DNA from 3 places in the Burkholderia contaminans genome. Region 2 is predicted to be linked to each of the others. Evidence: predicted binding sites of a transcription regulator. Region 2 holds the regulator's gene; each other region holds the start of a gene.
What was found. Region 2 encodes LexA, which represses DNA repair genes until DNA is damaged. Its sites were predicted from a motif close to ACTGTATNNNNATACAGT; they were not measured.
Positions count from the first base shown of each region.

Region 1: LXE91_RS29320 (DUF2471 family protein) is a predicted target of LexA. The motif match lies at 1,855-1,872, and genes of this name have one in related genera.
Region 3: recA (recombinase RecA) is a predicted target of LexA. The motif match lies at 4,111-4,128, and genes of this name have one in related genera.

Region 1 is NZ_CP090641.1:2,576,338-2,586,591, reverse strand. It holds gene LXE91_RS29330 (NAD(P)H-dependent oxidoreductase) at 6-791, opposite strand; gene LXE91_RS29325 (LysR family transcriptional regulator) at 878-1,771, shown strand; gene LXE91_RS29320 (DUF2471 family protein) at 1,936-2,340, shown strand; gene LXE91_RS29315 (NADPH-dependent 2,4-dienoyl-CoA reductase) at 2,536-4,569, opposite strand; gene LXE91_RS29310 (AraC family transcriptional regulator) at 4,655-5,737, shown strand; gene LXE91_RS29305 (hypothetical protein) at 5,697-6,380, shown strand; gene LXE91_RS29300 (hypothetical protein) at 6,377-6,979, shown strand; gene LXE91_RS29295 (aconitase X swivel domain-containing protein) at 7,001-7,450, opposite strand; gene LXE91_RS29290 (aconitase X) at 7,443-8,690, opposite strand; gene LXE91_RS29285 (MarR family winged helix-turn-helix transcriptional regulator) at 8,879-9,307, opposite strand; gene LXE91_RS29280 (LysR family transcriptional regulator) at 9,399-10,254, shown strand, end outside.
Region 2 is NZ_CP090640.1:2,868,535-2,878,788, reverse strand. It holds gene LXE91_RS13465 (sulfate/molybdate ABC transporter ATP-binding protein) at 1-456, opposite strand, end outside; gene cysW (sulfate ABC transporter permease subunit CysW) at 470-1,414, opposite strand; gene cysT (sulfate ABC transporter permease subunit CysT) at 1,411-2,304, opposite strand; gene LXE91_RS13450 (sulfate ABC transporter substrate-binding protein) at 2,428-3,465, opposite strand; gene lexA (transcriptional repressor LexA) at 3,730-4,377, shown strand; gene LXE91_RS13440 (hypothetical protein) at 4,404-4,739, shown strand; gene LXE91_RS13435 (DUF2939 domain-containing protein) at 4,769-5,479, shown strand; gene LXE91_RS13430 (universal stress protein) at 5,577-6,074, opposite strand; gene nodI (nodulation factor ABC transporter ATP-binding protein NodI) at 6,411-7,325, shown strand; gene LXE91_RS13420 (ABC transporter permease) at 7,332-8,165, shown strand; gene LXE91_RS13415 (hypothetical protein) at 8,202-8,624, opposite strand; gene LXE91_RS13410 (permease) at 8,726-9,784, opposite strand; gene mnmH (tRNA 2-selenouridine(34) synthase MnmH) at 9,781-10,254, opposite strand, start outside.
Region 3 is NZ_CP090640.1:435,237-445,490, reverse strand. It holds gene LXE91_RS02120 (MFS transporter) at 1-1,477, opposite strand, end outside; partial or broken gene LXE91_RS02115 (sensor histidine kinase) at 1,714-3,269, opposite strand; gene LXE91_RS02110 (response regulator transcription factor) at 3,287-4,015, opposite strand; gene recA (recombinase RecA) at 4,204-5,277, shown strand; gene recX (recombination regulator RecX) at 5,277-6,146, shown strand; gene LXE91_RS02095 (DUF2889 domain-containing protein) at 6,293-6,901, shown strand; partial or broken gene sucC (ADP-forming succinate--CoA ligase subunit beta) at 6,970-8,134, shown strand; gene sucD (succinate--CoA ligase subunit alpha) at 8,204-9,085, shown strand; gene LXE91_RS02080 (TerC family protein) at 9,242-9,946, shown strand; gene LXE91_RS02075 (pilin) at 10,044-10,254, shown strand, end outside.

The DNA of each region.
Region 1 (10,254 bases), on a different replicon from region 2:
CGCGATCAGCCCTCGTGCGCCAGATGCACCGCATACCCCACCTTCCCCGGCACGATCTCGTCCTTCAGCGTCAACGCCGGAATCTCGTAATCGCCCGCGTTCTGCCGCCGGAACGGGATCGGCTGCGTGGTCCACAGTTCGTCCAGGCGCCGGCCGAGCGCCGCACGCGTTTCGTCGAAGCGCACGTCGTTCATCTTCCCCGTCCGGTAGATCACGAACGGCGGCAGCACGTCGAAGCCCGGGTAATACAGCATCCCGTGCTGGATCGGGAACAACACGTCGTCGATCGGTCCGTTGATGCCGCGCGGGCTGTAATGCGACTGCCATCCGCCTGCCGTGACGATCACCATCGCGCGCTTGCCGGCAAACGAGCCTTCTCCATAACGATCGCCCCAATGCGTATCGGAATGCTCGCCCACGCCGTAGGCAAAGCCGCACGCATACACGCGTTCGAACCAGCCCTTCATGATCGCCGGCATCGAGAACCACCACAGCGGGAACTGCAGGATCACCGCATCGGCCCACCGCAGCTTGTCCTGCTCGCGCGCGATGTCTTCGCGCTGCGTGCCGGTTGCAAACGCGTGCTTCGAGTCGTTCGACGGGTCGAAACGAGCGTCCGGCTCACGCCCGGTCAAGTCGTCCGCGTCGAACGCAGCCTTCCAGTTCATTGCATACAGGTCGGTCACCTGCACCGCGTGGCCGGACCCTTCGAGATGCGCAACGGAAAAGTCGCGCAATGCGCCGTTCAGCGAACGCGGTTCGGGATGGGCATAGACGATCAGCACATTCATGTTCGGTACTCCGTTGATTGAATGACTGCAGGATGCCGCTGCCAACGGTATATTTGAAATGAATTCCTGATATTCCAGGTATAGCCATGAATAATCTCAGGCGACTCGATCTCAATCTGCTCGTCACGCTGGACGTGCTGCTCGCCGAGCACAACGTCACGCGTGCGGCCGAAAAACTGAACATGTCGCAGCCGTCGGTGAGCGTGCAATTGCAGAAGCTGCGCGACGTGTTCGGCGATCCGCTGCTGCTGCCGGGGCCGCGTGGAATGCGGCCGACCGCGCGCGCGGAAGCGCTGCGCGAACCGTTGCGCGATGCGCTCGAAGCGGTCGAGCGCGCGGTCGTTCCGGCCACGCCGTTCGATCCCGCGACCGCGACGAACACGTGGCGTGTGGCCGCGACCGACTACGGCGAATCGACGATCGTGCTGCCCGCGCTGAACACGCTGCGTTCGGCCGCGCCCGCCACACGCGTCGCCGTGGTCGAGCTGGTGCCGCCTCGTATCGAGCAGGATGCCGAACGAAACGGCATCGATCTCGCGTTCCATACGACCGAAGGGTCGCCGCCCGGCATGCGGCGCTTGCCGCTGTTCGCCGAGCGTTACGTGCTCATCGGCCGCGCCGGCCACCCGAAGCTGAAGCGGCGCCCGAGCCTCGCGCAGTTCGGCACGCTCGAGCATGTGATCGTGTCGCCCGACGGCGGCGGCTTCTTCGGCGTGACGGACGAAGCGCTCGCGAAGGCGGGCGCCACGCGGCGCGTCGTGCTGTCGGTGCCGCATTTCCTGTTCGTGATGTCGGCCGTGGCCAGCACCGATCTCGTCGCGATGGTGCCCGAGCGGCTGGTGCGCGACGTCCCCGCATTACGGGTGGTGGAAGCGCCGGTCGAGGTGCCCGGCTACGAAATGTCGATGCTGTGGCACGAACGCGTGCATCGCGATCCGGCGCACCGGTGGTTGCGGGAGACGATCGCGGCAGCGGTGTAGATGGTTCGCCTGCCCGGTGCTGCCGCCCGCTTCGATCGCCATCGCACGAAATCCTTCATCCGGGGCTTGAAACCGCGCCAAACACTGTATATATTTACAGTGCTTTTGCACCATTTGACCCGAATTCCGTCATTCACAGACGAACGGACTTTTGTGAGGCGACCATGTTCCAGGCATCCGCATTCGATCCCGAGCAACCCGGCTTCAACCCCGTCCACTTCGAGCGCGCCGCGCAGCGGGCGGTCGTCGATCTGCAACGTGTCGCGGGTGGCCCCGCGCAGCGGGCGCTTGGCCTGCGGCGGCGCACCCATCCCGCGGCCGTCCGCACGATGAGCTGGCAGGCACTGCTGAACGTCGAAGAGCTGGCATTCTCGAATGCCGGCTTCCTGAGCCGCAACGATCCGGCCGTCGTCGATGCGTTCATCCGGCTGCGCGACAGCCGCCTGGTCGCCGCGGATGTCGAGGAGCCGGTCGACTGGCGCCGCGACGACGACGACCTGCCGGCCATCTACCTGATCGTCAAGGCGATGCTGGAAGCGGAAGAGGAAGAACGCGCCGAAGCAGCGTGAGCGATGTGATGGCCGTTCGCGGCCACGGTCTGTCGGCGTAGCGCCGCCACATTGCGTGGCGGCGCGGCCGGCGCTGCTGCTCGTTGCAGCGCTGCGCCCGCGAATCAGTGCATCAACCGAAGGGCCAGGAACCGCCGCGCAAGCGGATCACCGCCACGCGGCGTACCTTCGGGTGGCCATTGCGGCAGCCGCCCGTTATAGCCGCGCGGCGAGCCGTGAGCCCTGATCGATCGCGCGCTTCGCGTCGAGCTCGGCGGCCAGTTCCGCGCCGCCGATCAGGTGCACCGAGCGCCCCGCCGCCTGCAGCGGCGCGAGCAATGCGCGCTGCGGCTCCTGCCCCGTGCAGAGCACGATCGTGTCGGCTTCGATCAGCTCGTGATCGGTGCGCTGCTCGCCGTATGACACGTGCAGCCCGCGCGCATCGATCCGTTCATAGTTCACGCCGCCGATCATCTTCACCTGCTTCATCTTCAGCGTCGCGCGGTGAATCCAGCCGGTCGTCTTCCCGAGCCCCTTGCCGAGCGGCGCGGCCTTGCGCTGCAGCAACGTCACTTCGCGCGCGGGCGCCGTCACCTGCGCACGCGTCACGCCGCCACGCGTCACGACCGGGTCGGTCACGCCCCACTCGGCCTTCCACTCTTCCAGGTCGAGTGCCGGCGACTCACCCTCCTGCACCAGATACTCGGCGACATCGAAGCCGATCCCGCCGGCCCCGACCACCGCGACACGCCGGCCGACCGGCCGCTTGCCCGCGAGCACGTCGATATAGCTGAGCACGTTCGGCCCGTCCTGCCCCGGGATCTTCGGGTCGCGCGGCGCGACGCCGGTCGCGAGCACGATCTCGTCGTAACCGCCCGCGATCAGGTCGCTCGCGTCCACGCGGCGGTTCAGGTGCAGGTTCACGCCGGTCAGTTCGACCTGGCGGCCGAAGTAGCTCAGCGCTTCGTGAAACTCTTCCTTGCCCGGAATCCGCTTCGCCATGTTGAACTGGCCGCCGATCTCGGCCGCGCCGTCGAACAGGTCGACCTGATGGCCGCGCTGCGCGAGCACGGTCGAGCACGCGAGCCCGGCCGGCCCCGCGCCGACCACCGCGATACGCTTCGGCTGCGCGGCGGGCGTGTATTTCAGCTCCGTCTCGTGGCACGCGCGCGGGTTCAGCAGGCACGACGCGATCTTGTTCTTGAACGCGTGATCGAGGCACGCCTGGTTGCAGCCGATGCACGTATTGATCTCGTCGGCACGGCCCTGCGCGGCCTTGACCACGAACTCGGCATCCGCGAGCAGCGGGCGCGCCATCGACACCATGTCCGCGCAGCCGTCCGCGAGGATCTGCTCGGCCACTTCGGGGCGGTTGATCCGGTTGGTGGTCACGAGCGGAATGCCGACCTCGCCCTTCATCTTCTTCGTCACCCACGCGAACGCGCCGCGCGGCACCGACGTCGCGATCGTCGGCACCCGCGCCTCGTGCCAGCCGATCCCCGTGTTGATGATGGTCGCGCCTGCCCGCTCGACGGCCTTCGCGAGCTGCACGGTTTCGCTCCAGTCGCTGCCGTCCGGAATCAGGTCGAGCATCGACAGCCGGTAGATCAGGATGAAATCGCGGCCGACCGCTTCGCGCGTGCGCTCGATGATCTCGATCGGCAGCCGGATGCGGTTCTCGTACGAACCGCCCCATTGGTCGGTGCGCTTGTTCGTATGCATCGAGATGAACTGGTTGATCAGGTAGCCTTCGGAGCCCATGATCTCGACGCCGTCGTACCCGGCTTCACGCGCGAGCTTCGCGCAGCGGACGAACGCGCGAATCTGCCGCTCGACGCCGCGCGCGCTCAGTTCGTGCGGCGCGAAGGGCGAGATCGGCGACTTGATCTTCGACGGCGCGACCGCGAACGGGTGATAGCCGTAGCGACCGGTGTGCAGAATCTGCAGCGCGATCTTGCCGTCCTCCGCGTGCACGGCCTGCGTGATCTCGCGATGCCGCCGTGCAGCGGCCGACGTCATCAGCGTGCCGCCGAACGGCTTGGTCCAGCCAGCCACGTTCGGCGCGAAGCCGCCCGTCACGATCAGGCCGACGCCGCCACGCGCGCGTTCGGCGAAATATTCGGCGAGCCGCGGCAGCGTCTTGCGGCTGTCCTCGAGGCCCGTGTGCATCGAGCCCATCAGCACGCGGTTCTTCAGCGTCGTGAAGCCGAGATCGAGCGGGGCAAGCAGGTGGGGAAAGGTCGTGGTCATGATGAGCGTGCCAATTCGTGCCAATGAGCGATGCGTGACATCGTAGGCGCGCGCCGCCTTGAACGTGAGGGGGCAAACAGCCATAATGCTTGTCATTTCCGGCCAAGACGACATGACCTCCCCTCTCGCCAAGGATCGCCTCGGGCTGCGCCGGCCGACGATTCCGGTCGCCTATCCGCGCCTGCTGCTGCAGGCGCTGGCCGCGCGCGGTGTCGACCTGGCCGCCGTGCGCGCCGGCACCGGCCTGCGCGACGCGGTATTGGCCGAACCGGACGCGCGCGTCGCGCCGTCGCAATGGGGGCGGCTCGTGCTCAACGCGATCGAGATCAGCGGCGATCCGGGCATCGGGCTCGCGTTCGGGCTGCTGCTGAAGCCGACCGTGCACGGCTTTCTCGGCTATGCGACCCTGACCGCGCGGGACATCCGCGAAGCGCTCTCCGTCACGCAGCGCTACTTCCGGATGCGCAACCGCCAATATCGGCTGACCTATGCAGAAGACGAACGCGGCGCGACGCTCGAACTGCACGGCGTGCAGGCGAGCCCCGTGCTGCAGCATCACGTGATGTTCGAATTTGTACTGACGGGGCTCGCGCAGAACATCTCTCAATGGGCGGGGCGCGTGTCGCCGCCGATCAAGCTGCAATTCGCGTGGCCGGAGCCGCCCTATTTCGCGCGCTATCGCGACCAGCTCCCGCCGGTCGAATTCGGCTGCGCCGCCAACGCGCTGTGGATCGCGCGCGACGTGCTCGACTGGCCGCTGCCGCTCGCGGATGAAGTCGCGCACCGGCAGGCACTCGTGCAGGTGGAGCGTGAATATGCGCAGGTGCGCCAGGAGGAAGGCGACCTGGTCGAACGCGTGCGCGCGGAGCTGGCACGCGGCGCCGGCGATTACCCGGGGCCGGAGACACTTGCCGACGCGCTGCTCGTATCCACACGCACGCTGCGGCGCCGGCTGGAAGAAGCCGGTTCGAGCTATCGGCAATTGCTCGACGAAGCGCGGTTTCGCGACGCGAAGCAGTTGCTTGCCGCGTCGGATCTCGACCTGAAGACGATCGCCGAGCGGCTGCAATTCACCGACCCGGCGAATTTCACGCGCGCGTTCCGGCGCTGGGCCGGGCAGACGCCGAGTGCGTATCGGGACGCCGCCGCGGGCACGTCGCACGAATGATGCGGGGCTGCGGGCGGCACGACGTGCCTGCGCGGCATTTCATCGGTATGATCAATGCCACGCCAAAGCGGCGCCCGCCGGCGCACTCTCCCGCCCCATGCCCAATCACACCGCCCTGATCGATGCGACGATCGACCGTATCGACACGAACCTCATTCGTGTCGCGTCCGATATCAAGAAGGTGCCGCTGTATCGCCTGACGATGCAGGGCGCGTGCTACTTCATCGCGGCGGACGATATCGATGCGGAGGCGTTCAAGCAGATCGATCGATTGAAGCCCGGGATGGCGGTGCGCGCGTGTGTCTTCGACGATCGCGGTCGCCGCAGCATCGCGTGGATCAAAGGCAACGACGTCGCAATCGCTCCTTACAACGTGTTCAGGCAAAAGAGCAGCAACGTGTCGCTCCTCATCTGGGCGTCATGCATCTTCATGCTGAGCCTGCTGATCGACGGCGCCGCCTTCAAATCGGGCTGGGCGTTCGTCGGCGCGGTGACCCTGGTCGTCGGCATCATCAGCCTGCTGGGCACCCTGCTCGCGATCGCCGGCCTGTCCGAACTGGTCTTCCGGCCCCAGCGGCGCGAAGCCCAGGAAAAGTGGCAATACGAACCGGCCAGTTTCACGGCGGAAAGGAGCAACGGATGAGCGATCGCACCATGCAGATCGCGTCCGGTTGCGTGACGTCGGTCAGCCAGAACACGATCAGTACGAAGGTCTGGAGCAACAACCTCGGCATGACCACGCAAAGCATCGAGGAGATTGCGCTCCAGCTCGACACGGTCGACGCACCGCTCACGCTCAGGACGGACAGCACGCGAAGCGTGTTCATCGTCGCGGGCGACCGGTTGACCGTTGCATACACGCAAGATCGGGATCGCCGCGCCATCTACGCTATCCGCAACGCGACCGACGGCTCGGTATATCTCGTTCGCACTGCGAAAGTCGCGGCTGCCCGCATGGATATCGTCGTAACGATCGGCATGCTGGTCGCCATGGCCATCACCATCGGCCTCGTGTCCGCGACGGAACGCAGCACGGACAGCGTGCTGGAGATATCCACGTGGTTCGGCGGCGCCGCGATCGCGCTCTTCCTGCTGAGCACGATCCTGCGCACCGTGTTCGGCGCAATCTTGTGGCCCGAGATCCGGCGGCTCAGGCAGCCAGGCGGCAAGCGCGAGATGAATGCTGCCCGGCACGCACTGTCGCTCTCGAACGAAGAAACGTCGCACATTCGCTTCATCTGAGCCGATCCCGCGCACGAAACGTCAGAGGTCGACGCAAATCCTCGCGCCGCCATCCCCTTCTTCCGCTTCGATCCGCACGTCCCCCGTCGCGGCGACGATCGCGTCGTACACGTGATCGCTCACGCACACCACCGGCACCGCGATCGCATACAGCTCGGCGGCCACGATCGCGCCGATCGAGATGATCAGGTCGCGCTCCTTCAGCACGATCGCGACCGGCCCCGTGCCGTTGCGCACGGCTTCCGCGAGCACGCTGCTGCTCGAACTCGAGCCCTTCGCGTGCGGCATCACCATCACCTTGCCGGCGAGGCTCGCACCGGCCTGCGGATGCCCGCGATCGACGATCTTTCCTGCGCCCGAGTCGTAGCCGCCCCAGAAGCTGAGCGGCTTGTCGAGCACGAACGGGCGCGCGCACGCGCTGCCCGGCACGAGCGTGTCGCCCGTCAAACCCTTGTGCGTGGCGTCAGTCATCGAATCGCACCTTTCCTTCGTATGCCGAACGAACGCATTCGCGCATGCTGCCGTACGCGACCATCACGCCGATGTTCGCGGGCGCATACGACGCCCATTTCCCCGAATTGGTCATCACGAGCCCCGACAGTTGCTTCATCACCGGCGTGATGTACGTGCAGGTGTCCACGACGATCTGGATGCCGCGTGCGGCGAATTTCTCCGCGAGGCCGGCTTCTTCCAGCTCCCACAGGATGAACCGGCTCGTGTTCACGTAGAAATCACAGGCCGGCTTGCCGTCGAACGCGTCGAGCAACGTATCGAGCGTGCGGAATTCGGCCAGCGAGAAATGCGGCGTGCCGAGCGCCACCGCGACGAGCGCATCGCCGGCCGCGCCGTGGTTCAGCGTGCGGCGAATCTCGTCGAGATCGGCCATCGTGACATCGACCGTGCGTTGCGCCGCTTGCCCGTGCAACGCGGCGTCGAGCGTGGGCGCCTCGGGCGTCACGCCAACCGCATGGAACAGCGCGACGGCGCCGCTCGATGCGGCAGCCGCGCCCAACGCCTTGAGTTCGTCTTCCGTGGTGTCCGCCGGCAGCCCGACGATCGCCGGCACCACCGCGCCCGCGATCCGCCCGATCAGGAGCCCGAGCGCGGCGAAATGGATGTCGCGCGACGCCAGGCGGCTGAAATCCGGTGCGTTGAACACGATCCGCGCGGCGCGGTTCGCTTCGACATGCAGCCCCGCGTACGGCGCACGCCCGGTGATCGCGGCAGCCAGGTCGAGAAAATCGCCGTACCGGCTCGTCCGCGCGCCGAGCACCGAATTCGCGAACACGATCGCGTTCGATTCTGCCCATGCGATCTGCTCGCCTTTCGCGGGACGGTTCTTCAGTTGATAGGGCGCGCACGTAAAGCTCGATTCGCATCCGAGCTGCAGATGCGCGTCCATCAGGCGCTGCGCATCGCGCCGGATCGTGCGGTCGCCGTGGTACAGCTCGGGATGGATCAGGTCGAGCGACCCGACGTTCAGCGTGGTCGGCACCGCGACCTTCGCGCCCGTATCGACGAAATACTCGACGAAGTCGAGGCTGGTCTGGCCGTGGTAAAGGCAGCCGTCGATATGGGCGGACGTGATGTCGATCAGGCGTGGCGCGGACATCACTTGCGCCGTGCGCGCGACGATCCGCATCGCGCGCGCGACGCCGTCGCCGAAATCCCCGCGCAGCATGGCGCTGTCGCGGTCACTCAACTGCAGCATCGGTTGCTCCTCTGACGCGTGCCGGCGGCGCCGGCTCGTGAAATCCGTCAGGGGACTCTACAACTGGAAATAAAAACTGTCCAGATCGCCATCGATCCGGACAGTTTCAAAAACCAATTTACGCCACTGAGCGCCACGGAAGCGACCAATGGCTCGAATTCCGCTCCAGTTTGCCGCCAGCCCGCCGTCTAGCGTTCCGCGGTCACACTGAACAGTTCGTCGCGCAGCGCCTTCGCGCGATCGCGGCCGAACCGCGTCTCGAATTCGTCTTGCGCGGCCTGCCATGCGACTTTCGCTTCGGCGAACGTGCGCTCGCCCAGCTTCGTGAGGCTCAGCGCATGCGCACGCGTATCGTGCTCGGACGCGGCCGTCGCGACGAACCCGTCGCGCTGCAACGGCTTCAGCGCGCGCAGCAGCGTCGTGCGATCCATCACGAGCGCATCGGCGAGTTCGCTCATCAACAGGCCGGGCTGGCGCGTCAGGTTCGCCATGATCGAAAACTGGGCGGGCGTGACGCCAACCGGGGCCAGATGGCGCTCGTACAGTTGCGTGACGAAGCGCGCCGCCTGGCGCAGCGCGAGACAGTGGCACGCTTGGGCAATCGAGGTGTCGTTCATGTTTCGCAATTTAAATGTGCATATGCATAAAGTCAATGTACACTCCGCCGTAACAAGGCCGGCGGCCGGCCCTCGCGTCAAGGAGACGGACATGGACTACATCGACAAGCTGCGGATTTTCCGGTCGGTGGTGGAGATGCGCAGCTTCACGCGTGCCGCCGACATGCATGGCCTCGCGCGGCCTGTCGTGTCGCGCGCGGTCGCGGATCTGGAAGCACGTTTCGGCAGCCGGCTGCTGCACCGGACCACGCGCCAGGTGTCGCTGACCGAAACGGCCGAGCGCATCTACGAGCGCTGCGCGGCCGTGCTCGACGAACTCGACTCGCTCGAAGCGGAAGCGCAGGCGCCCACGCGCGAACCCGAAGGCCTGCTGCGGCTCGTCGCGCACACGACGGCCGCGCTGAACCGGCTGGTACCGCTGATCGCCGGCTTCAAGGCCGCACACCCGAAGGTGCGCCTCGACGTGACGCTGACCGAGCGCCCGGTCGATCTCGTCGGCGAAGGCTATGACATCGGCATCGTCGTGCCGTACATGCTGACCAACGAATCGACCGTCGTGCGAATGATCGAGCGGATTCCGCTCGTGATCGTCGCGACACCCGCGTACCTGCGCGCCCATTCCCACCCGGTCGCGCCGGCGGATCTCGCCGACCATCTGTTCGTGCCGATGTCGCCGTCGCTGCGCCGGCCCGCGCTGTCGTTCCGCGTCGACGGCGACCTGCTGACCGTGCCGTTCCGCTTCGACATCTCGTCGAACAGCCCCGTCTTCAACCGCGAGATGGTGATGCACGACTTCGGCATCGGCGTCGTGCCGAAAACGCTCGTCCAGGCCGAACTCGCGTCGGGCGCGCTCGTGCAACTGCTCGCGGATGCCGACCTCGTCGACAAGTTCGTCGAGATCAAACTGGCTTACGCGAACCGCGCGCTGCTGCCCGCGAAGGTCAAGG
Region 2 (10,254 bases):
CGCGAGCGCGCGGGCGAGCGCGATGCGCTGGCGCTGCCCGCCCGACAGCTCGGACGGGTAGCGCTGCGCGAGCCAGTCGAGCTGCACGAGCTTCAGCAATTCGTGCACCTTCTCGCGGATCGCGGCTTCCGACGGCCGCTCGCGGCGCGGCTTCACGCGCAGCCCGAACGCGACGTTCTCGAACACCGTCATATGGCGGAACAGCGCGTAGTGCTGGAACACGAAACCGACCTGGCGGTCGCGTGCGCCGACCGATGCGACGTCGAGCCCCTGCAGCACGACCTGGCCGGCGTCCGCGTGCTCGAGGCCCGCGATCACGCGCAGCAGCGTGGTCTTGCCGCAGCCTGACGGCCCGAGCAGCGCGACCAGCTCGCCGGGCGGAAAGTCGAGCGATACGTTGTCGAGCGCCGTGAAATCGCCGAAGCGCTTCTGAAGGTTACGGACGGTGATACCCATTCTGGTTGCCTCTTTACGATTTCGACGAAACGGCGCCGGCGGGGCCGGCATGTGCGGGAACGGCGTCGTGCACGTCGGCCAGTTCGGCCGCAAGATGACGCTCGGCGATCAGCTTCAGCGCGAGCGTGACGAGCGCGAGCAGCGCCAGCACCGACGCCACCGCGAACGCCGCCGCGAAGTTGTATTCGTTGTACAGGATCTCCACGTGCAGCGGCATCGTGTCGGTCACGCCGCGGATGTGGCCGGACACGACCGACACCGCGCCGAACTCGCCCATCGCGCGCGCATTGCAGAGGATCACGCCGTACAGCAGGCCCCACCTCACGTTCGGCAGCGTCACGCGGCGGAAGATCTGCCAGCCCGACGCGCCGAGTACGCGCGCGGCTTCTTCCTCGTCGGTGCCTTGCGCCTGCATCAGCGGAATCAGCTCGCGCGCGACGAACGGAAAAGTGACGAAGATCGTCGCGAGCACGATGCCCGGCACCGCGAAGATGATCTGCACGTCGTGATCCTGCAGCCACGGCCCGAACCAGCCCTGCGCGCCGAACAGCAGCACGTACACGAGGCCCGATATCACCGGCGACACCGAGAACGGCAGGTCGATCAGCGTCGTCAGCAGCGCCTTGCCGCGGAATTCGAACTTCGCGATCGCCCACGATGCGCACACGCCGAACACGAGATTCAGCGGCACCGCGATCACGGCGACGGTCAGTGTCAGCTTGATCGCCGACCACGCGTCGGGATCGGCCAGCGATTCGAAATAGAAGCCAACGCCCTTGCGCAGCGCCTCGACGAACACCGCGGCGAGCGGCACGACGAGGAAAAACGCGAGGAACGCCAGCGCGATGCCCGTGAGCAGCCAGCGCACGACGCGCGACTCGCTGACGGGGTCGAGCCGCTTCGCGGCACGCGCGGCCGGCGACGGGGTTTTCAGCACGACGGTGGCCTCCTGGCTCATTGCTGGCCTCCTGCTGCGACAGCAGTGCCGGTGGCGGGCGCCGGACCGCTCGCGCCCTTGCTCGTACGACGCTGCAGATACCATTGCAGCGTGTTGATCAGCAGCAGCATCAGGAACGACACGACCAGCATCACGACCGCCAGCGCGGTCGCGCCCGCGTAGTCGTATTGCTCGAGCTTGGTGATGATCAGCAGCGACGTGATCTCGGATTTCATCGGCACGTTGCCGGCGATGAAGATCACCGAGCCGTATTCGCCGAGCGCGCGCGCGAACGCGAGCGCGAAACCGGTGAGCAGCGCCGGCAGCACGGCCGGCAGCACGACGCGGCGGAACGTCAGCCAGCGCGACGCGCCGAGGCACGCGGCAGCCTCTTCCTGCTCGCGCTCGAAATCCTCAAGCACCGGCTGCACCGTGCGCACGACGAACGGCAGCCCGATGAAGGTCAGCGCGACCAGCACACCGGCCGGCGTGAACGCGATCTTGATGCCGAGCGGCGCGAGATACTGGCCGACCCAGCCGTTGGTCGCGTAAACGGCCGCGAGCGAAATGCCGGCGACCGACGTCGGAAGTGCAAACGGCAGGTCGACGACCGCATCGACGAGGCGCTTGAACGGGAACGTGTAGCGCACCAGAACCCATGCGACGAGAAAGCCGAACACGGCGTTGATCAGCGCGCCGCCGAGCGCGGCCGAGAACGTCAGCCGATACGACGCGAGCACGCGCGGCGACGTGACGGCGGTGACGAACTGGTCCCACGACAGCGTCGCGGTCTTCAGGAACGTGGCGGCGAGCGGGATCAGCACCACGAGGCTCAAATAGGCCACCGTGATGCCGAGTGTTACGCCGAAACCGGGCAGCGCGCTCGGCTTGCGAAAGGTGTACGTCGTCATCGGATGCTCTTGCTGGGTCGATGCTGCTCACGGGTCCGACGCAAACGCCGGCGCAGTGAATCGCGCCGGCGAGCCGTCGGGGACGCGGCGCGCTGTCGTGGCGCACCGCTTGTCGTTATGGCGTTACTGCGGCTTGTAGATCGAATCGAACACGCCGCCATCCGCGAAATGCGTCTTCTGCGCATTCGTCCAGCCGCCGAAGGTATCGTCGACCGTGTACAGCTTCAGCTTCGGGAACTGCTTCGTCAGTTCCGCCGGCACGTTCTTCGAACGCGGACGGTAGTAGTTGCGTGCCGCGATCTCCTGGCCCTGCGGGCTGTACAGGAAGTTCAGGTACGCCTCGGCCAGCTTGCGCGTGCCCTTCTTGTCGACCACCTTGTCGACCACCGCGACGGGCGGCTCGGCCAGGATGCTCACCGACGGCACGACGATCTCGAACTTGTCGGTGCCGAATTCCTTGACCGACAGGAATGCCTCGTTTTCCCATGCGATCAGCACGTCGCCGATCCCGCGCTGCACGAAGCTCGTGGTCGCGCCGCGCGCGCCCGAATCGAGCACGCCTGCATTCTTGTAGAGCTTCGTGACGAATTCCTTCGCCGTCTGCTCGTTGCCGCCCGGCTTGTGCAGCGCGTACGCCCACGCGGCCAGGTAGTTCCAGCGCGCGCCGCCCGACGTCTTCGGGTTCGGCGTGACGATCGAGATGCCCGGCTTGGTCAGGTCGTCCCAGTCCTTGATCCCCTTCGGATTGCCCTTGCGCACCAGGAACACGATCGTCGACGTGTACGGCGACGCGTTGTCGGGCAGGCGCTTCTGCCAGTCCTTGTTGACGAGCCCCTTGTTCGCGAGCGCATCGATGTCGTACGCGAGCGCCAGCGTGACGACGTCGGCCTGCAGGCCGTCGAGCACCGAGCGCGCCTGCGCGCCCGAACCGCCGTGCGACTGCTTGAAGTTGACGGTCTCGCCCGTCTTCGCCTTCCACTCCTTGCCGAACGCCTGGTTGAAGTCCTGATACAACTCGCGCGTCGGGTCGTACGACACGTTCAGGAAGGTCGTATCGGCCTGTGCGTGCGTCGCGACGCCCAGCGCCGCCGCCGCGCCCAGCGCGAGTGTTGCGATCAGGCGGCCCACTCCGCCCACCAGCCCCGTGTTGCGCTTGCCCATCCTTGGTTCTCCAGTGTTGTCGGTATTGCGATGTCGGGCCAGTCTAACGAACGGGTTACATGATTAAAAATAATCGTTCCTTATTTTTTAATACTCAAAAGTGCTAACGCAGACGGAATGGACGGTTGCGGCAGATAAACCGGCGTCCGGACGTCGCCAAATCGCGCCGGAACCGGCGCGATCGCGTCGAACCTCACGTAACACTTGAAATTCGCGGACTACTGTATAAAAATACAGCTCACTGTCTATCCATACAGTTGAGCCATGACCAAACTCACCGCCCGTCAGCAGCAAGTGTTCGACTTGATCCGTCGCGCGATCGAGCGCTCCGGATTCCCCCCCACCCGTGCCGAGATCGCGGCCGAACTGGGCTTCAGCTCGCCGAATGCCGCCGAGGAGCACCTGCGCGCGCTGGCGCGCAAGGGTGTCATCGAGCTGGCCGCCGGCGCGTCGCGCGGCATCCGCCTGCTCGGCATCGACGATGCCCCGCACCAGTTCACGCTGCCGCACGCCGGCCTGATGCAGTTGTCGCTGCCGCTCGTCGGCCGCGTCGCGGCCGGTAGCCCGATCCTGGCGCAGGAGCACATCTCGCAGCATTACGCGTGCGATCCCGCGCTGTTCTCCAGCAAGCCCGACTACCTGCTGAAAGTGCGCGGCCTGTCGATGCGCGACGCCGGCATCCTCGACGGCGACCTCCTCGCCGTGCAGAAGCGCACGGAAGCGAAGGACGGCCAGATCATCGTCGCGCGTCTCGGCGACGACGTCACGGTCAAGCGCCTGATGCGCCGGCCTGGCGGTCTCGAGCTGATCGCGGAGAACCCCGATTACGAAAACATCTTCGTCAAGGCCGGCAGCGCGGAATTCGCGCTGGAAGGCATCGCCGTCGGGCTGATCCGCTCGGGCGAACTCTGACATTCCGTCTCGATCAGGAGAACAACATGGAACGCCTTGCCCGTCTGCTGCCTTTCCGTCAATTCGGCCGCCTGCGTCACCTGCGCGGCCGCACGCCCTGCGCACCGCTGTCCGCGGCGGCGCCAGTGCAAGAAGAAGTCGCAGTCGAACGGCAGGCGTCCCTGCTGCCGTCGGCGCTACCCGCTTTCGCGCGGGTATCGCTGAACGCCGGCCTGAATCACGCCGAACCTGCACGTCGCGCGCCGGTGCGCGTCTATCACGGCCGGTCGCGCCTGATCATGGTCGGCACGATCGACGCCGTGTGCCGGATGATCGATCGCTGCATCGCAGAGGAACGATCGGCCACGCCAGGCGGTCTCTGATTGCGGAACATCCCCGCACCGGAGGCAACGTGACCGGATCCTCGGGCCGCACGTGGCGGCTCAAACCCCTGCTGATCGTCGTGCTGGCCGTCGCCATCATTGTGGCGATCGGCTATGCCTACGCGTCGCCGTACGTCGCGCTCGGTCGCCTGAAATCGGCAATCGATGCGCGCGACGCGCAGGCCATCAGTGAATATGTCGATTTCCCGTCACTCCGCATCAGCCTGAAGCAGCAGGTCACGGAGGAATTGATGCGCCGGATCGACGCGGTGAAGAAGAACAATCCGTTCGCGGTGATCGGTGCGCTGATCGGATCTGCACTGATCGGCCCGCTGGTCGATGCATACGCGACACCGGAAGGCGTAGCCGCGCTGATGAGCGGATTGCCGCCGCGTGGCAATCCAGGCGAGCGTCCACCTGAATGGTCGAATCTGCCGCCGGGCGGCAATGCACCGGCAGCACCGGCGGCCAATCCGGCTCCTCCGGCAAGCGCAGCCGCTCCGGGTAACAACGCGGCCGCTACAGCCCCGTCATCGCCACCACCCGCCGTTGCCGCACCGACCAGCCCGGCCGATGCAGCGCATGCGCCGCACCAGCAGCAAACCAGCGCCGGCTACCGGAACATCGATGAATTCGTGGTGACTTACCAGCGCAGTGCCGACGGCACGCGCTATGCGGCGATATTCCACCGCTCCGGCCTGTTCTCGTGGAAGTTGTCCGCGATCGACCTGCACGCTTGACCGGTCCTGGGTGGCCGCGGCCAGCGCCCACCCCACGGACGTGGCACGACGCCCGGCCGGCGCGATTCGCCGGTCAGGCAGTCGTCGAATCATTGGATCATTTGCCGTTCGCCGTGGCCGCTTCACGCTCCCGTGCGATTTCTTCCTTCTGCTCCTGCGCCGACGAACACGCCACCAGAATGCTGCAGTTCACGCGATCGAGCAGTTGCGTGTTGCCCGACCCCATCCACCATCTGGACAACCCGCTACGGCACCGATGGCCGACGACGACGAGGTCGGCCTTCAGCTCCGTCGCGAGATTCGCGATTTCGTCGATCGGATAGCCGAACGCGAAATGGCCTTCGGCCTGCACGCCGCGCTCGCGCAGCCAGTTCACCCCTTCCTGCAGGATTTCACGCGCGGTTTCCTCGAACCGGCCGCACGCGACGTCGGTCAGCAAACCCGCGCTCTGCGCAATGCTCGAGCGCATGTCGACTACTGACAGCAAATGCGTCTCGGCCTTCAGGTCCATCGCGAGATTGGCGCCGCAACGCAGTGCCTTGCGTCCTTCGAGCGTGCCGTCGTAACACAGCAAAATCTTGTTGTAGCTAGCCATGAAACCTCCCTATCGCAACAACGAGCCTACGCATTCATCATGGTGCGCCGCAATTCAGGACGCAAGGGATGGAAAACGCTGATTCGCCCCGCTCGGCTCGTGCGCGATGATGCAGTGCACGATCGGTGCGCACATGCATCGCACCGTGCAGGCATGCCCTGAAGAGACGCAGTCGATGCACTAGAATGGCCCGTTCGTACTCCAGCGGGTCATCAAGCGCCGGCGTCGTGCGCTTCGGTCATGCCCGTCTGACACGCAATCGTCCGGCCGGTTCGTCAACCGGCACGCATCCGGCAGCGGAACGCTTCCGCGCCCGCCTACAACGACAACATGCCCATGTCCGTTGCACCGATCGATTTCCGGAACGTCGAAAAGCGCTATGGCGACAAGCTCGTCGTCAACGGCCTGTCCTTCACCGTCCAGGCCGGCGAATGCTACGGCCTGCTCGGGCCGAACGGCGCCGGCAAGACCACCACGCTGAAAATGCTGCTCGGCCTCACGCATCCCGATGCGGGCACCATTTCGCTTTGCGGCGAACCGGTTCCATCGCGTGCGCGGCACGCGCGCCAGCGCGTCGGGGTTGTCCCGCAGTTCGACAATCTCGACCCCGACTTCACCGTGCGCGAGAACCTGCTCGTCTTCAGCCGCTACTTCGGCATGACCGCTCAGGCCGCGCACGCGCTCGTGAAGCCGCTGCTCGAATTCGCGAAGCTCGAGAACAAGGCCGATGCAAAGGTCGGCGAGCTGTCGGGCGGCATGAAGCGCCGCCTCACGCTCGCCCGCGCGCTCGTCAACGATCCCGATGTGCTGGTGCTCGACGAGCCGACGACGGGCCTCGACCCGCAGGCGCGTCATCTCATGTGGGAGCGGCTGCGCTCGCTGCTCGCGCGCGGCAAGACGATCCTGATCACCACGCATTTCATGGAAGAAGCCGAGCGCCTGTGCGACCGCCTGTGCGTGATCGAGGAAGGCCGCAAGATCGCCGAAGGCGCGCCGCACGCGCTGATCGAATCGGAAATCGGCTGCGACGTGATCGAGATCTACGGGCCCGATCCGGCCACGCTGCGTGACGAGCTGTCGGCGTTCGCGAAGCACACCGAGATCAGCGGCGAGACGCTGTTCTGCTACGTGAGCGATCCGGAACCGCTGAGCGCGCGACTCAAGGGTCGCGCGGGGTTGCGCTATCTGCATCGCCCGGCCAATCTTGAAGATGTGTTCCTGCGGCTCACGGGCCGCGAAATGCAGGACTGATCGATCATGGACGTCCGCAACTATTCCACCGCCGCACCGTCGGCACCCCCGCGCGTGTCGCGCTTCGCGATCGCCATGCCCGCGAACGCGACCAACTGGATCGCCGTCTGGCGGCGCAACTACCTCGTCTGGCGCAAGCTCGCGCTCGCGTCGATGTTCGGCAATCTTGCCGATCCGATGATCTATCTGTTCGGGCTGGGGTTCGGGCTCGGGCTGATGCTCGGCCATGTCGACGGCGTGTCGTATATCGCGTTCCTCGCGGCCGGCACGGTCGGGTCGAGCGTGATGATGTCCGCGAGCTTCGAGTCGATGTATTCAGGCTTCTCGCGAATGCACGTGCAACGAACGTGGGAGGCGATCATGCATACGCCGCTCGCGCTCGGCGACATCGTGCTCGGGGAAATTGTCTGGGGAGCCAGCAAGGCGATGCTGTCGGGGGCCGCGATCATGCTCGTCGCGGGGGCGCTCGGCTATGCGCAGTTTCCGTCGATGCTCGCCGCGCTGCCCGTGATCGCGCTCGCGGGCCTCGCGTTTGCCAGCATCGCGATGATCGTCACGGCGCTCGCGCCGTCCTACGATTTCTTCATGTTTTATCAGACGCTCGTGCTGACGCCGATGCTGCTGCTGTCGGGCGTGTTCTTCCCGACCACGCAGTTGCCGCCGATCGCGCGGCATGCGGCGCAGGCGCTGCCGCTCGCGAATGCCGTCGAGCTGATCCGGCCCGCGATGCTCGGCCGGCCGGCGACCGACGTCGCACTGCATGTCGCGGTACTCGCCGGTTACGCGGTCGGCGGCTTCCTGCTGTCCGCGTGGCTGTTCCGGCGGCGGATGATGCGCTGACGGCCGGCGCACGTGCGCCGGCTTCCTGCGACGACGTTATTCGTCGTCGTCGCTCCACGGGATCTCGACGTCGGTCAGGAACGCGACGGTCGCGAGCGGGCCACCTTCCTGGCGGCCGAGCTTGCCGTCCGCGCGATGCCATTCGACGCGGAACTGCGTGCCCGGATCGTCGGCAACCAGATAGACCGAGCGCAGCTCTTCCTTGTCGGCTTCGGCCACCGGGCCGTCGAACGACACCAGCAGCTTCTGCGGCCACAGCCCGTTGACCGGATCGTAAATGCGGTCGCCCTGCGGAATGTCGATGCTGGCGTCGACGCCGATCGTTGCGGAGGCCTCGATGATCATCGTGCCGAGTGCGTGCAGCACGGCAGTCGCCCGCGCGGAATTGGCCTGGCGGATCGCGAGATCGCCGCGCGTCAGCGCCTTTTCGAGTCGAGGATGGATCTTCGGTTGGGTCATGCGTTTTCCTGTTTGCTTCTTGTAAATGGCGCCGCACGCGTGAAACGGCGGCGCCGGATGAATATGACGATTGCGCCCGTCGAGCGCGCCGCTCGCTCGCGTCAGAACCCGAGCGCGACCGCGAGCAGGCCGCTCGCGATCCCGAATACGACGACGAGGATCGCGACGATGGCCAGCATGTAAGGCTTGAACGAACGCGCGAGCATCGCGAGCGACGGCACGCTGATCGGCGGCAGCGTCATCAGCAGCGCGGCGGCCGGGCCGACGCCCATGCCGAGCGACAGCATCGCCTGGATGATCGGCACCTCGCCGGCCGTCGGGATCACGAACAGCATGCCCGCAACCGCGAATGCAATGATCCAGCCGAGATGATTGCCGATGTCCGGGCCGATATGCGGGAACAGCCACGCGCGCGCGGCGCCGAGCAGCAGCACGAGCACGATGTATTCGGGCACGAGCCGCACGGCCATGCGCGCAAGCAGCTTCATCCAGCGAACGAACGGGTTGCCGGCCGCAGCCTGCTCGGCTGCCAGCGCGGCGAGCTGTGCATCGTCGATGCTGCGGTCTTCCGGACGTGCAATGCGGTTCAACAGATAGCCGATCCCGAACACCATCGCGATGCCGAGCACGAGGCGTAGCGCACTCCAGTGCCAGCCGAGCACGAAGCCCATGAAGACCAGCGCCGCCGGGTTCAGCACCGTGTTGCCGAGCCAGAACGCGACCGCGCCGCCCGGTGATGCATGGCGCGCACGCAACCCCGCGACGACCGGCGCCGCACAGCACGTGCACATCATGCCGGGCAGCGACAGCAAGCCGCCCGCGGCGACACTGCCGAAGCCGGTGCGGCCGAGCACGCGCGCAACCCAGTGTGCGGGCAGCAGCGCCTGCACCGCCGAACCGAGCAGCAGGCCCAGCACCATCGCCTGCCAGATCGCCTTGCCGTATGCCCACGCGTAGTCGAGCGCTGCCTTCAGCGACGGCTCGGGCGCGGACGCCGACGTGCCCATCAGGATCGACTGGCCGATCGAATGATGCTCGGCTGCCACGAACGCCTTGTTGTAGTACGGGAACCATTTCACATAGAACAGGCCCGCGACCGCGATCAGCAGGAAGGTCATCCAGCCGAGGGCCGGACTGGGTTGGGTGCGTGTGGTTGTCATCGTGTGGTCGTCGATTGGTCTTGGTCGGTTTCGGATGTCGCACCCGCGGCAAGCGCGGCCGATGCGGGCAACCCGGCTTGCGCGAGTTCGGCCAGCAGCGCACGCGCCTGGTCGCGCCCATCGGCGGCATTGGGCCGGAATTTGAACGTCAGCGCCAGGTTCGGCTTGTTGTACGTCGCGCGATAGGTGCGCGCATAGGCGGGATCGTAATGCTTGTCGATCAGTTCGGTGAACAGTTCGGCCCGTGCGTCCGCATCGATCAGCGCCTTCCAGTGCGTCACCTGTTCACGGCTATGCAGGCCGATCAGCCGATGGAGCTGCGCCTTGAACGCATCCGGTTCGTCGAACAGGTGTGCGTAATCGTCGAGAAGGAATGCGATGCGCTCGTCGTGCGCCGCGTCGACATGCACCCACGGCCCCGCGTGAAACGCTTCGATCAACGCAATCGGCAACTGCACGAGCCCGATCCG
Region 3 (10,254 bases), 1.4 Mb from region 2:
AGGGCAGCGACATCGACGTGTAGCGGATCCGCGTCGGGAACATCTCGACCAGCATCGCCGCGATCGGGCCGTAGACCATCGTCACGTAGATCACGAGGATCGTCAGGATCACGATCGTCATCGGCCAGTTGAGCTGTGCCGGGTCCGCCTTCGCCGGGTAGCCGGCGGCCTTCAGCGTCGATGCGAGCGTCTTGTCGAACGCCGCGCCCTGCGCCTTCGCATCGGCTGCCTTGCCCTCATAGGCGGGGATCACCGTGTCGCCGACCTTGATCTGGGCCGTCGTGCCAGCCGGTGCCGCGACGTTCTCGTAGTTCAGGCCGGCCTTCGCGAGCGCGCTCTTTGCGACGTCGCACGAGTTCGTGAACTTCGACGTGCCCACCGGGTTGAACTGGAACGAGCAGGCGGCCGGATCGGCGATGACCGTGATCGGCGCCTTCTGCGTCGCGACCTCGAGCTGCGGGTTCGCGTAGTGCGTGAGCGCCTTGAACAGCGGGAAGTAGGTCAGTGCCGCGATCAGGCAGCCCGCGAGGATGATCGGCTTGCGCCCGATCTTGTCCGACAGCGAACCGAAGAACAGGAAGAACGGCGTGCCGATCAGGAGGGCGATCGCGATCAGGATGTTCGCGCTCGCACCATCCACCTTCAGCGTCTGCGTAAGGAAGAACAGCGCGTAGAACTGGCCCGTGTACCACACGACAGCTTGGCCGGCGGTCAGGCCGACGAGCGCGAGGATCACGATCTTCAGGTTCTTCCACTGGCCGAACGCTTCGGTCAGCGGCGCCTTCGACGTCTTGCCTTCCGCCTTGATGCGCAGGAACACGGGCGATTCGTTCAGCTGCATCCGGATCCACACCGACACCGCGAGCAGCAGGATCGACGCGACGAACGGCACGCGCCAGCCCCAGCTGCCGAACGCTTCCTCGCCGATGAACGTGCGCACGCCGAGGATCACGAGCAGCGACAGGAACAGGCCGAGCGTGGCGGTCGTCTGGATCCACGCGGTGTAGAAGCCGCGACGGTTGGCCGGCGCATGCTCGGCGACGTAGGTCGCCGCGCCGCCGTACTCGCCGCCGAGCGCGAGACCCTGCAACAGCCGCATCGCGATGAAGATCACGGGTGCGGCGATGCCGATCGACGCGTAGCCGGGCAGGAAGCCGACCACGAACGTCGAGACGCCCATGATCACGATCGTCACGAGGAACGTGTGCTTGCGGCCGACGAGGTCGCCGAGGCGACCGAACACGATTGCGCCGAACGGCCGTACCGCGAAGCCGGCGGCGAAGCCGAGCAGCGTGAAGATGAATGCGGCGGTCGGATTGACGCCGGAGAAGAAGCTCTTGCTGATGTAGGCCGCGAGCGAGCCGGCCAGGTAAAAGTCGTACCACTCGAACACGGTGCCGAGCGACGACGCGAAGATGACCTTCTTCTCTTCGCCCGTCATCGGCGCGTGCGAAATTTGCCCGCCTAACGTTGCCATGAGTCGTCTCCAAGTCCCTTGATATAGATGTGCGGCCGCCTTGGGTGGGCGGGCCTGTCGAGGATTATTGGTACGGAAACTTACGGCCGACTGACTCGCGCGTGCAAAACGACTGCAGGTTAACCCGCGCCGAATAGACGGTTTTGTGCGCCTATCTTGCCGCGAAGTGCTTCGTTTTTCCGTTAAATTTCCGATTTTGATTCAATCGTGGCGTGCTGCGGCGGCGCACGTCAGGGTTAATCCGGGGCGGTTTCGGTCAGCGGCAGGCTGACGCGCACGAGTGTGCCGGCGAGGCGCGGTGCCTGCTGGTAGACGTGATCGTCGAGTGTCAGCGTCCCGCCGTGCTGCGTGGCGATCTCGCGCACGATCGCGAGCCCGAGGCCGCTGCCGTCGCCTTCGCGGCCGAGGATCCGGTAGAAGCGTTCCACGACGCGCTCGCGTTCGGCGGCCGGAATGCCCGGTCCCGTGTCCTCGACTTCGAGATGCACGCGCCGCGCCGTGGGCTCCGCGCGCACGCGCACCGTGATGCGGCCGCCGTCCGGCGTGTAGCGGATCGCGTTGTCGATCAGGTTGCCGAGCATCTCGCGCAGCATCACCGGATTGCCGTCGACGTCGAGCGGCCTGTCGTCCGGCGAGTCCGGCGGGCCTTCGTAGCCGAGATCCATCCGTTTCGCGAGCGCGGCCTGCACCCAGTCGCGCACCGCGCGCCGCGCGAGCGTGGCGATCTCGACCGGCTCGAACGTCAGCCCGCTCGCGCGGTTCTCGGCGCGCGCCAGCGCAAGCAACTGCGTGACGAGCCGCGCGGCCTGCTCGGAGCTCGTCGCGATCTGCTCGAGCGAGCGCTGCACGTCGGGCGGGACGGGGTGGCGCAGCGCGAACTCGGCCTGCGTGCGCAGGCCCGCGAGCGGCGTCTTCATCTGATGGGCGGCGTCGGCGATGAAACGCTTCTGCAGCGCCATGTTCTGCTCGAGACGGGCGAGCAGGTCGTTGAACGACGTCACGAGCGGCTCGATCTCGGGCGGCGCGCGCTGCGCCTCGACCGGCGACAGGTCGTCGGGCCGCCGCGCGCGGATGTGCGCCTGCAGCGCGTTGAGCGGCGCGAGCCCGCGCGACAGCCCGAACCAGACCAGCAGGATCGCGAGCGGCAGGATCACGAACTGCGGCAGGATCACGCCCTTGATGATGTCGTTCGCGAGCGCATTGCGCTTGTCCAGCGTTTCGCCGACCTGCACGAGCACGGGCTGCGGGCTGCCCGATTGCGGCAGCGCGACCGTCGTATACGCGACGCGCACGTCGTTGCCGCGCAGCAGGTCGTCGCGAAACATTACGACACCCGGCGGCGGGCGGTCCTCGTCGCGCGGCAGCGGCATGTCGGCTTCGCCCGCGACCAGTTCGCCGCGCGTGCCGAGCACCTGGAAATACACGCTGTCGACGTTGTCCGCGCGCAGGAAGTCGCGGGTCTGCTCCGGGAGCGTCAGCTCGGCGACACCGTTCACCGGATGGATCTGCCGCGCGAGCACATAGGCGTTGGTCTCGAGCGCGCGGTCGAACGGGCCGTTCGCGATCGTCTTTGCGACCAGATAGGTGACGGCGATGCTCATCGGCCACAGCAGCAGCAGCGGCGCGAGCATCCAGTCGAGGATCTCGCCGAAGAGCGAGCGCGGGCGCGGCGCCTCGGGCGCATCGGTTTCGTCGGGCGGCGCGAACGGGTTCTCGTAGCGCGTGTCGCGCGCCTCATCGGCGGCCGATGACGGCGCGCCGGTCGGGTGGCGGGTAGGGCCGGCGTGGCCATCGCGGCGACGCGCGGGTTCAGCGCAGCGGCGTGCCGGCCACCGCGGGCTGGGGCGCTGCCGTGTCGGCCGGCGCGGCGGGCGCGACCTTCTCGAGGCAATAGCCGAGGCCGCGCACGGTCGAGATCCGTACGCCGCTGGGTTCGATCTTCTTGCGCAGCCGGTGTACGTAGACTTCGATCGCGTTGTTGCTGACTTCCTCGCCCCATTCGCAGAGATGGTCGACGAGCTGTTCCTTCGACACGAGCCGGCCGATCCGCTGCAGCAGCACCTCGAGCAGGCCGAGCTCGCGCGCGGAGAGGTCGAGGACCTGATCGTTCGCATACGCGATGCGGCCGACCTGGTCGAACGCGAGCGAGCCGTGGCGCACGACGGTCGGGCCGCCGCCCGCGCCGCGCCGGGTCAGCGCGCGCACGCGCGCTTCGAGCTCGTTGAGCGCGAACGGCTTGGCCATGTAGTCGTCGGCACCGAGGTCGAGCCCCTTCACGCGCTCGTCGACGCTGTCGGCGGCCGTCAGGATCAGCACGGGGAGGTTGGAGTTGCGGGCGCGCAGGCGCTTGAGCACGTCGAGTCCGGGCATTTTCGGGAGCCCGAGATCGAGGATCAGCAGGTCGAATGTCTGCATCGACAGCGCGGTATCGGCGTCGATACCGGTCTTCACGTGGTCGACCGCATAGCCCGATTGGCGGAGTGACCGGGTGAGGCCGTCCGCGAGTATGCTGTCATCTTCCGCGATGAGAATTCGCATGGTGCTGACCGATGGGCCGGCGGGGCGTTCGCGCCGGCCGGCTGTCTCCAAAGTTATTCGTGTACAACGCGCTGCATTGCGGGCTTGCACAAAACACTGTTTTTTTATACAGTGTCTGAATTCGTGGGCAGCGCTTGAAAGTGGGCGCGCCTCTAACAGACGCTGCTCATCATAGCAAAGGACGATTCATGGAAGATAGCAAGAAGGGCTCCGGGATGACCGCCGAGAAGAGCAAGGCGCTGGCCGCCGCGCTTGCCCAGATCGAAAAGCAGTTCGGCAAGGGCTCGATCATGCGCATGGGCGACGGCGAGGCGGCCGAGAACATCCAGGTCGTGTCCACGGGCTCGCTCGGTCTCGATATCGCGCTCGGCGTCGGCGGCCTGCCGCGCGGCCGGGTGGTCGAAATCTACGGTCCGGAATCGTCCGGTAAAACCACGCTCACGCTGCAGGTCATTGCCGAACTGCAGAAGCTGGGCGGCACCGCAGCGTTTATCGACGCCGAGCACGCGCTCGACGTTCAATATGCAGCGAAGCTCGGCGTGAACGTGCCGGAGCTGCTGATCTCGCAGCCGGACACCGGCGAGCAGGCGCTTGAAATCACCGACGCGCTGGTGCGCTCGGGCTCGATCGACATGATCGTCATCGACTCGGTCGCGGCGCTCGTGCCGAAGGCCGAAATCGAAGGCGAGATGGGCGATTCGCTGCCGGGTCTGCAGGCCCGCCTGATGTCGCAGGCGCTGCGCAAGCTGACCGGCACGATCAAGCGCACGAACTGCCTCGTGATCTTCATCAACCAGATCCGGATGAAGATCGGCGTGATGTTCGGCAACCCGGAAACCACGACGGGCGGTAACGCACTGAAGTTCTACTCGTCGGTGCGTCTCGACATCCGCCGGATCGGCTCGATCAAGAAGAACGACGAGGTGATCGGCAACGAAACCCGCGTGAAGGTCGTCAAGAACAAGGTGTCGCCGCCGTTCCGCGAAGCGATCTTCGACATCCTGTATGGCGAAGGAATTTCGCGCCAGGGCGAGATCATCGATCTCGGCGTGCAGGCGAAGATCGTCGACAAGGCGGGCGCCTGGTACAGCTACAACGGCGAGAAGATCGGCCAGGGCAAGGACAACGCGCGTGAATTCCTGCGCGAAAATCCGGAAATCGCACGCGAGATCGAGAACCGCATTCGCGAATCGCTTGGCGTGGTCACCATGCCCGATGGTGCAGCCCAGGACGAAGCCGAGGCGATGGACGAAGAAGAGTGATGGTCGGGCGCCGAGGTCAGGCTGGCGAGCCGGAGGAGAGCGACGCGCCCGAAACGGCGGGTCGCTCCGGCCGGCGAGCCGGATCCTCGGGCGCCGATCGGCGGGGCGCGGGCAGCAATGCCGCGAACCGCACAGCGACGAGGGCATCCGACGATGCCCTCGTTTCGTTTGAGATTGCCGCACCGGTCGATCCGTTCGACGACGATGAATCGTTCGACGCGCACGACCGCTCCCGCCGCCGTGTGTCCGGTGTCAGCTTCCCGGGCGATCGCGCAGCCGATGCATCGGCGCCGGCCAGGGAAGATGTCTATACGCGCAGCAGCCAGCATCCGCGCCGCACACGTCGCGCGTCGGGTGCCTCTTCCAGTACTTCATCAGGTGACGCTCCGGGCGCTACCGAGCGCAAGTCATCGAAACCTCAGCGATCGCTGAAGGGCCGCGCGCTCGGCTATCTATCCAGGCGTGAATACAGTCGCACGGAACTCGCGCGCAAGCTCGCGCCCTACGTCGGCGAAGACGAATCCGTCGACCCCGTGCTCGACGCGCTGGAACAGGAGGGCTGGCTGTCCGATGCGCGCTTTGCCGAGAGTCTCGTGCATCGTCGCGCGTCGCGCGTCGGCGTCGCACGCATCGTCAGCGAGCTGAAGCGTCATGCGGTGGGCGACACGCTCGTCGAGGAGGTGAATGCCCAGCTCCGCGAGACCGAATGGGCGCGTGCGCAGGCGGTCTGGCGCAAGAAATTCGGTGCGCTGCCGCAAACGCCGGCCGAGCGTGCGAAGCAGGCGCGCTTTCTCGCCGCGCGCGGCTTCTCGAGTGCGACCATCGTGAAGTTGCTGAAGGTCGGCGACGATTTCCTGGTCGACGACTGATCGCGCCGATCGCGCGCGTGGCGCGCGATTTTGCTGCAATGCAACCGCTTCCGGACAGGCGGGAATACCCGCCGTCGCGTCGAACTGTCTCAAATACCCAATATGCTAAAATCCGTGGGTTTTCCTCTTCGGCCTCAACCTCCAGCATGCCGCTATCCGAGCCCGTGCCCCGTCAGTTGCGACATCAACGCGCAATCCGAGCGGAAGCTTACGAGCGCGGCGACGGCTTGTGGGACATCGAAGCCTGCCTGACCGACCACAAGCCGCGCGATGTCGCGCTTGCGTCGGGCATCCGGCCCCAGGGCCTGCCGATCCACGAACTCTGGCTGCGCGTGACTATCGATCGTGACCTCAATGTCGTCGACGCCGAAGCGTCTTCGGAATGGGTTCCCTATCCCGGTCACTGTCAATCCGCCACTCCCGCCTATCGGGCCCTCATCGGGCTCAATCTCTTCCGCAATTTCCGCCGCAACGCGAACCGGCTGCTCGCCGGCGTCGCAGGCTGCTCCCATCTCACCGAACTGTGCGCCGTGCTGCCGACGGCAGCGATCCAGGCGTTTGCCGGTGACGTGTGGAACGTGCGCGAGGAGGGGGGCGAAGGGCCGGACCATGACGGCGTGCACGACGAAGCGCCTTTCCAGCTCGGCCGCTGCCGGGCGTTGCGGTTCGACGGCGAGGTCGTGCGGCAGTACTACCCGCGCTGGTATGGCGCGAGCCGGCCGGACGTGCCCGGTGAAGGCAGCACGAAGGAATGAACGGAAATCATTCGAAGAAGCGTCTAAAGCGACTTTTCATCCAACTCTCAGACTGAAGGGAATCACGCATGAAGATTCACGAGTACCAGGGTAAGGAAATCCTGCGGAAATTCGGAGTCGCGGTACCGCGCGGCAAGCCGGCGTTCTCGGTTGACGAGGCCGTCAAGGTGGCAGAAGAGCTCGGCGGCCCGGTTTGGGTCGTGAAGGCTCAGATTCACGCGGGTGGCCGTGGCAAGGGTGGCGGCGTGAAGGTGGCGAAGTCGATCGAGCAGGTCCGCGAATACGCGAACCAGATCCTCGGCATGCAGCTCGTCACGCACCAGACCGGTCCGGAAGGCCAGAAGGTCAACCGTCTGATGATCGAAGAAGGCGCCGACATCAAGCAGGAACTGTATGTCAGCCTCGTCGTCGACCGCATCTCGCAGAAGATCGTGCTGATGGGTTCGAGCGAAGGCGGCATGGACATCGAAGAAGTCGCCGAAAAGCACCCGGAACTGATCCACAAGGTCATCGTCGAGCCGTCGACGGGCCTGCTCGACGCGCAGGCAGACGACCTCGCCGCGAAGATCGGCGTGCCGGCTGCTTCGATTCCGCAAGCGCGCGCGATCCTGCAAGGCCTGTACAAGGCATTCTGGGAAACCGACGCATCGCTGGCTGAAATCAACCCGCTGAACGTTTCCGGCGACGGCAAGGTCATCGCACTCGACGCGAAGTTCAACTTCGACTCGAACGCGCTGTTCCGCCACCCGGAAATCGTCGCGTACCGCGATCTGGACGAAGAAGATCCGGCTGAAATCGAAGCGTCGAAGTTCGACCTCGCGTACATCTCGCTCGACGGCAACATTGGCTGTCTCGTGAACGGCGCAGGCCTGGCGATGGCGACGATGGACACCATCAAGCTGTTCGGCGGCGAGCCGGCGAACTTCCCGGACGTCGGCGGTGGCGCGACGACCGAGAAGGTCACGGAAGCGTTCGCTGATGCTGAAGAACCCGGATCTGAAGGCGATCCTCGTGAACATCTTCGGCGGCATCATGCGCTGCGACGTGATCGCGGAAGGCGTGATCGCCGGTTCGAAGGCCGTGAACCTGAACGTGCCGCTCGTCGTGCGCATGAAGGGCACGAACGAGGACCTCGGCAAGAAGATGCTGGCCGATTCGGGCCTGCCGATCATCTCGGCGGACAGCATGGAAGAAGCTGCGCAGAAGGTCGTCGCGGCAGCCGCAGGCAAGTAAGCGCGCGCTAATGAACACGCATGGCGGCGCGGTTCATACGCGACGCCAATCGAACAGAGGTCAAAATACATGTCGATTCTGATCAACAAGGACACGAAGGTCATCACGCAGGGCATTACCGGCAAAACCGGTCAGTTCCATACGCGCGCCTGCCGTGAATACGCAAACGGCCGCGAAGCATTCGTCGCGGGCGTGAACCCCAAGAAGGCCGGCGAAGATTTCGAAGGCATTCCGATCTACGCAAGCGTCAAGGAAGCGAAGGCGGAAACCGGCGCGACCGTGTCGGTCATCTACGTTCCGCCGGCAGGCGCAGCGGCTGCGATCTGGGAAGCGGTCGAAGCCGATCTGGATCTCGCGATCTGCATCACGGAAGGCATTCCCGTGCGCGACATGATCGAAGTGAAGGACCGCATGCGTCGCGAAGGCCGCAAGACGCTGCTGCTCGGGCCGAACTGCCCGGGCACGATCACGCCGGACGAACTGAAGATCGGCATCATGCCGGGCCACATCCACCGCAAGGGCCGCATCGGCGTCGTGTCGCGTTCGGGCACGCTGACGTATGAAGCGGTTGCCCAGCTGACGGCACTCGGCCTCGGCCAGTCGTCGGCAGTCGGTATCGGCGGCGACCCGATCAACGGTCTGAAGCACATCGACGTGATGAAGATGTTCAACGACGATCCGGACACGGACGCAGTCGTGATGATCGGCGAAATCGGTGGTCCGGACGAAGCCAATGCGGCGGAGTGGATCAAGGACAACATGAAGAAGCCGGTGGTCGGCTTCATCGCTGGCGTCACGGCGCCTCCGGGCAAGCGCATGGGCCACGCCGGCGCGCTGATCTCGGGCGGTGCGGATACGGCCGAAGCGAAGCTGGAAATCATGGAAGCGTGCGGCATCACCGTCACGCGCAACCCGTCGGAAATGGGCCGTCTGCTGAAGAAGGCGCTGTAATATTTCCACCTGGGTTCGTCCTGCAGAAAACGCCGGCTTTGCCGGCGTTTTTTGTTATGCTCGCGCAATGAATTCGTAAGCACCGGGCATGCATCGCGCATGTGCCGGCAATGAACCGGGTCGCCCGCGGGCGGCCGCCGTCCTGCCCGTCACGCCATGCTCGAATTCCTGACGTCGCTCCACTGGGGCGCCGTTCTCCAGATCGTCATCATCGATATCCTGCTCGGCGGCGACAACGCCGTCGTGATCGCGCTCGCATGCCGCAACCTGCCCGCGAACCAGCGGGTGCGCGGCGTCGTGTGGGGCACCGCGGGGGCGATCCTGCTGCGTGTCGCGCTGATCACGTTCGCGGTCGCGCTGCTCGACGTGCCGTTCCTGAAGCTCGGTGGCGGGTTGCTGCTGCTGTGGATCGGCATCAAGCTGATGGCGCCCGCCGGCGACTCGCACGACGACATCAAGCCGGCCAGCCGGCTGTGGGATGCCGTGAAGACGATCGTGATCGCCGATGCGGTGATGAGCCTCGACAACGTGATCGCGATCGCGGGTGCGGCCGAACAGGCCGACCCGTCGCACCGGATCGCGCTCGTGATCTTCGGGCTCGTCGTCAGCGTGCCGATCATCGTGTGGGGCAGCACGCTGGTGCTGAAGCTGCTCGACCGTTTCCCGATCTTCGTGGCATTCGGCGCCGGGCTGCTCGGCTGGATCGCGGGCGGGCTGATCGTGAATGACCCGGTCGGCGACCGCTGGCCGGTGCTCGATACGCCGGAGGTCCTTTACGGCGCGAGCATCGCGGGCGCGCTGTTCGTGGTGGCGATCGGTTATACGCTCCGGAAGCGCCGCGACGTACCGCACGCGCACTGACATTGGCCGTCCGGCCGACTGCCGGATTCACGGCCCGCTGGCTACGATCGAGACGCCTGCCTTTACCGGCCGGCGTTTTTCGTTTCCGGAGCCTGCCATGTTCGAAGCCTTTTCCGTTTCCCTGTTCCGTCGCGTGGCCGCCGATCTGCGGCGCGCGAACCGGCCGTCGCCGCGCTGGCGGCCGGCCGGCTTCACGCTGATCGAGCTGATGATCGTGCTGGCGATCGTCGGTGTGATCGCGGCCTATGCGATTCCCGCGTACCAGGATTACCTTGCGCGCTCGCGCGTCGGCGAGGGGCTTGCGCTGG